One region of the Lactovum odontotermitis genome, then DNA from elsewhere that is predicted to be linked to it. Evidence: predicted binding sites of a transcription regulator. Region 1 holds the regulator's gene; the other holds the start of a gene.
What was found. Region 1 encodes CtsR, which represses protease genes until heat stress. Its sites were predicted from a motif close to TTGGTCAAAAAAGGTCAAANA; they were not measured.

Region 1 (3,157 bases):
GCGTCGGCTCTTCTACTACTATCCGCGCCAGACGGCGTTCCAGCGCCTCGTCTTTTTCAATGTATTTCTGGTATTCTTTGAAAGTGGTGGCGCCAATCAGCTGAAAATCACCGCGCGCCAGTGCCGGCTTCAAGATATTGGACGCGTCGCTGACGGAGTCATTGCCGCCTCCAGCGCCGATAATCGTATGCAGCTCATCAATGAACAAAATCGTGTTCGGGTCTTTTGAAACTTCATCAACAATTGCCACCATACGGTCTTCAAATTCTCCGCGAAGGGAAGTCCCAGCGACGACATTTGCCATGGACAAGGCCACCAGGCGCACATCCTGCAGATTTTTCGGAACCTGACCAGCAGCAATGCGGCTCGCAAGTCCCTCAACAATGGCTGTCTTTCCGACACCCGGCTCACCGACCAGAACAGGATTATTCTTGCTGCGGCGGCTCAAAACATGGATTAGACGCTCGATTTCAGCATCACGTCCGATTGTCGGGTCGAATTTTCCTGCTGCCGCGTCCGCTGTCATGTTTGTCGAAACACTGTCAAGCGTCGGCGTCTTCGAGTTTTTATCCACCGTATTGATGCGGCGGCGCTGAGACATCGGCACGACCATCTTGCTCTGCTGCTGGTTCGCTTTGGGCAGATGAAGATTATTATCTTTAGTCACGGCCTTAAAAAGCTCACGCATGTCCACATCCAGCTCATCTAGAATTGTCAGTGCAAAGGAATTATCCTCGCCCAAAATCGAAAGCAGGATAAACTCAGTTCCCACCTTATCCATCTGGTTTTCTTCAGCCAGAATCTTTGCGGTTGTCAGCATATGCTTCACCCGCGGGCTAAATTCCATATCGCTTTTATTAAAAACATTTTTACTTGATAAAGCCGAAATCTCGTCTACCACCAAATCGTAAGTCACGCCGCGGTCCAGCAGATAGCCGTCAACCAGCGTATCTGAAACTTCACAAAGTGCCGCCAGAATATGTTCAGAGCCTACAAACTGATAAGCATACTGATAAGCAATATCAATTGCCCGCCGCAGCACTTTTTGCGCCGCCGGCGTATAATCATTTTTGTCAAATAACATTAAATTAATTAATCCTGTCTAATTTTTCAAGCACCTGATGCAGCAGACGTCCTCTGGCAGCACCAGAAATCTCATCACTGGTCAAAATCGGCAAAAGCAGATTTCCCTCACGCTCAGTCAAGATTCCTTCATCAAAGAGCAGCTGCAGAACTTCGCTAATATCGTGCGCTGTCAGATTCTCCGGCAGACGCTCATAAAGATTGGACAAAAGCTCATGCTTATTTGAATACTGGAACTTGACAATCTTGATATATCCGCCGCCGCCGCGCTTTGACTCCACATCAAAGCCCTGAGTTGAATTAAAGCGTGTTTTAATCACATAATTAATCTGCGAAGGCACAACTGAAAAACGCTCAGCGATTTCCGAACGCTTGATTTCAATTTCCCTGGCCTCAGCTAACAGCTTCTTCAGATAGGCCTCAATCAAATCTGATGTGTTTTCCATGTTCTACTTACCTCCTGCCTCCTGCCTCTTGACTTTGACTATCTTTGACTATTATAGCAGATTTCAGCTGACTTGTCATGAAATACTAATCATGTGCTTTATCGTCTAAAAACTCCTCACGGGTCAGCGCACAATAATCATGCGGGGTTGAGCGTCCTAATTTCTCCCGGTATATCCAGGTCTGTCCTAATTTCTTCATGCCGAGCTTTTTCATGACATGGCTCGAACGAGAATTTTCACTGTCACATGTGGCAGTCAGCACAGATAACTTAAGTTCATTAAATGCAAAATCGCGCAGGCAAGCGGCGGCTTCAGGCGCATAGCCGCGTCCCCAGAATTTCCGGTTGAGAACCCAGCCGAAATCTCCCTGGTCATTTTGGACACGCAGGTCAATGGTTCCCAGCATTTTTCCGCTTGTTTTTTCGACAATGGCCCAGGTTTCCAGGCGTTTCGGAATAAAATAATCTACAATACCTTCTTTGGTGTCTTCAAGGCTTTTTTTCCTTGGAAAGACATATTCTGTGGTTTCTTCGTCCTGCCCGTATTCGAACATGTCTTCGGCATCTGCCAGTTCCACTTTGCGCAAAATCAGGCGCTCTGTTTCAAAAACTTCATGCTCTGCTAGTATAATTTTTATATTCATAACTGATTCCTCTCCTTCACTTCTTTAAAATATTAAAGTCCAAACATCAGAATCCCGCCGGCTACTGCGACGTTGAGCGATTCTGCTTGTCCCGGCATGGGGATGTGAATCAGCTGCTTGGCTGATTCAATTGCGTGTTTTGAGACACCTGCGCCTTCATTGCCCAATACTAGCGCAAAATGTTTCAGTTTTACTGTGCGATAATCGACTGAATCTTTCGATAGTGTGCTGACCAGCAGATTCTGGACATGGTCGTAAATTTCGTCCGAGCCGATTGTGACTGGTATGTGGAAAGTGCTGCCTTGAGCGGAGCGTAAGACTTTCGGGCTGTATGTATCGGCTGTTTCACCGACACAAATGATGCCGTCAAAGCCTGCGGCATCAGCTGTGCGAATGAGTGTGCCGACATTTCCAGGGTCCTGGACATTTTCCAGTATTAGTATTTTTCCTTCGTAATTTATGGACGATTTATCCGATTTTGTGACTTCAGCTATTACGCCTTGCGGATTCTCGGTGTCGGATATGCTTTTTAATACGTCTGATGTTACAAGCGATGTGCTTGCATGGTCCAACAGGCCGCGCACTTTGTTCTGCTTATTTTCCTCAACAAAAAGCTGACGGATTTCTGCGCCTGATTTGACGGCCTCTTCTAGGAGATGAAAGCCCTCTATCAGGTAGCTGCCTGCTCGGTCACGATGCTTTTTCTGCAGGAGTTTGCGCGTTTCTTTGATGCGCGTATTGTCGCGAGATGTTATAATAGAGTTGTCCATGAGAGTATTATAGCAAAATCCGTAGGTTTAGGAGGTATCTGGTGATGCAGAAAGTTGAAATTATTATCAGCGGCAATGTTCAAGGGGTCGGTTTTCGTTACCGCACGCTGATGCTGGCGAAGGAGCTGGGTGTTAAGGGTAAGGTCTGGAACAATGACGATGGTACTGTGGGGATTCTGGCTCAGGCCGATATGCAGACGATGTATAATTTCCAG
Region 2 (3,157 bases), on a different contig from region 1:
AGCGGCTTTCTCCAGGTCACCAATATTCTGCGCTTCTTCCAAATCATGACGCGCATGGTCAAGTTCGGCACGTTTGTCCGAAATGCGGCCGACTTCTTTCTTTTCAGATTCCCACTGGGCTTTGAGCTGATTCGTTTCTTCACGCTGCTCTGCAATCTCAGCCCGCAGCAAATCCAAACGCTTTTTAGATGCGTCGTCGGTTTCCTTTTTAAGCGCCGCTTCTTCTATTTCCATCTGCATCAGCTTACGGTTGGCCTGGTCAAGCTCGGTCGGCAGAGAATTCATCTCCACACGGATGGTCGCACAAGCCTCGTCCACCAAGTCAATCGCCTTATCCGGCAAGTAACGGTCGGTAATATAACGGTTCGACAGGGTTGCGGCCGCCACCAGCGCATTGTCATGGATAGTTACGCCGTGATGAATCTCAAAACGCTCCTTCAGACCACGCAAAATCGAAATCGTGTCTTCAACCGTCGGCTCAGTCACCAGAACCTTCTGGAAACGCCGCTCCAGCGCCTTATCCGTCTCCATGTATTTGCGGTATTCGTCCAGCGTCGTTGCACCAATCAGATGCAGCTCACCGCGCGCCAGCATCGGCTTCAAGAGATTCCCCGCGTCCATCGCGCCCTCGGTCTTACCGGCGCCCACAATCGTGTGAATCTCGTCAATGAACAGAATAATCTGCCCGTCAGACTTCTTGACCTCATTCAGGACAGCCTTCAGCCGCTCCTCAAACTCGCCGCGGTATTTCGCCCCAGCAATCAGCGCGCCCATATCCAGCGCAAAAACCGTCTTATCCTTCAAGTTTTCAGGCACATCCCCGCGCACAATACGCTGCGCAAAGCCCTCCACAATCGCGGTTTTACCCACACCCGGCTCACCAATCAGCACCGGATTATTCTTCGTTTTCCGAGAAAGCACGCGAATCATATCGCGAATCTCCTCATCACGCCCAATCACAGGGTCCTGCTTGTCCGACTTCACCTGCTCAATCAGGTTAATCCCGTATTTTTCTAATGATTTATAAGTTTCTTCTGCATTTTTACTCGTCACCTTACTACCTCCTCTAAGATTTTTGACCTGTTCCTCGGCCTTCTGGCGCGTCACGCCATGGTCCATGAGATACCCGGTCAGCGAATTCTGCCTGAGCTTGAAAAGCGCGAGCAGAACGACTTCAGTCGAGAGATACTCATCGCCAAATCCCTTGGCAATTCCATCTGCTTCATTAAGCAGCTGAAAAAGCTCCGGTGACAGCGCCTGCCCATATTGGACAGAAGTCCCCTCAATACTTGGAATCTTGTCAATTTCCTGCTCAATTTTCGCCGTAAAGTCCGGAATATCAATTCCTAATTCTTTATAAAAATTCTCTGCAAAGCTGTTCGGCTCCACAAAAATACGCCAAAGATGAGGAAGCTCAATCGACTGATGATGACGCGTCATCGCAATTTGCTGCGCCGCACCCAGGCTCTCCTGCAGTGTGGATGTCATTTTTTCAATATCCAATTATAACTTCTCCTCATTTAATTTATTTAGGGCATGAAAACCCTACAAAGCCTATTATAACACTTTGGTCAGTGAAGGTCAAACTTTTCACTTCATTTTATAGATTTTTTAAGTTTTCTTTAATCTTATCTTCGCATTGTCCCTATCTCACATGGCTCTCCTTTTTATTAGAGAATTATGATATAATACTTCTTGTAGAAGTTTGCGGACGGTAGCCTTAATGGGAGGTGGTGCTTATGATGAAAATTATAGGCGCAAGCCTTAACAACATGAAAGGTAACAATTTTGACTGTTTTTCAGACATTGAGTCTTATGATTGCATTTGCAACCTTAATGATTCTTGTCAATAACAAGAAAAAATGACTGTCCAACTTTAGCGAGTGACGACAGTCATTTGACACAATAACTTGCTACCGTTCTTAAAACGGCTGCACTGGACTGGTTACCGCCAGTCCTTTTATATGTCTATTATACCACAGAAAAACGTACTGTCAAATTTAGTACGTTTTTCATTTCTCACTTCTCAAGGCCAGTTTTATCAGGAATGGCGCGATTAATGTGCTGAGTAATATGACAATGACCAGCTCAGAATAAACACCGTCTGTAATCAGTTTGCTGCTGAGTCCGATTTGTGCCACGATAAGTGCCATCTCTCCCCGAGAAATCATTCCCGTACCTACGAGCAGGCTCTCTGTGGTGTCTAGATGCGAAGCCCGCGCTGTGTAGTAGGCCGGCAGGAGCTTTGTCAAAACTGCAAGCAGCACGAAGAATAGGATGAGCAGAGGATGTTCCACTAGGCTTTTAAAAGAAATCGAAATCGCGATGGACACGAAGAAGACGGGGATGAAGACGACGTAGCCGATGGCTGAGACGAATTCTTCGATTTGCCGCGAGGGCTCGGTCTGCGAGATGGCAATACCGGCGAAGAAGCTGCCGATGACGGCCGACATGCCGACTGCATCAGCGAGTAGGCTCAGGCCAAGGCAGATTAGAATCGCCATGGTGGTGTTTTTGGCAAATATTGGGAGTTTGTCCACGAATTTCCAGACTTTTGGGATGAATTTGTGAACCAGAATGAGGAAAGCAAAGAAAACGAGCGTCAGAATGCCTTTGATTAGCAGGTTCCCGTCCCCGGACTCTGCGCCGCTTGTGCTGGTAAAAACCGAAAGAATCAGAACCGCCAGGATATCGTCCACCACTGCGGCCCCAAGAATAATGTTGCCTGCGCGAGTATTGAGCTTGCCATACTCCTGCAGCACCTCAACCGTAATCGAAACCGAGGTCGCCGCGAAAACGATGCCGTAAAACAAACTGACGTTGAAGCCGTAGCCCAGAAAATGTGCCGCCGCGCCAAAAAGCAGAAGGGGAGCGACAACGCCACTGATTGCAACCAGCATCGAAGCTTTGAAATACCTCTTGAGCATGTTCAAGTCGCTCTCCAGCCCAGCCAGAAACATGAGCAGAATCACGCCGATTTCGCTCATTACTTCAATGGTGTGTCCGCCATGAATCCAGCCCAAAACGGACGGCGCAAGAATCACACCAATCAGCATCTGCCCGATAACCGCAGGAATGTGCAGACGTTTCGAAATCACCGTCGCAAGCAATGAACCCGCAAGAATCAAGGTTAGCTGTAAAATATCATTCATGTGTC

Region 2: the regulator CtsR is predicted to act here: its motif matches at 1,568-1,588, upstream of clpB (ATP-dependent chaperone ClpB).

What each region holds. Positions count from the first base shown of each region.
Region 1 covers NZ_BAAGGQ010000002.1:50,754-53,910, forward strand. Annotated here, with positions in the region: gene ACYQ2E_RS01670 (ATP-dependent Clp protease ATP-binding subunit) at 1-1,084, opposite strand, end outside; gene ACYQ2E_RS01675 (CtsR family transcriptional regulator) at 1,089-1,529, opposite strand; gene ACYQ2E_RS01680 (GNAT family N-acetyltransferase) at 1,615-2,172, opposite strand; gene ACYQ2E_RS01685 (TrmH family RNA methyltransferase) at 2,205-2,942, opposite strand; gene ACYQ2E_RS01690 (acylphosphatase) at 2,987-3,157, shown strand, end outside.
Region 2 covers NZ_BAAGGQ010000009.1:63,442-66,598, reverse strand. Annotated here, with positions in the region: gene clpB (ATP-dependent chaperone ClpB) at 1-1,503, opposite strand, end outside; gene ACYQ2E_RS06480 (cation:proton antiporter) at 2,013-3,152, opposite strand.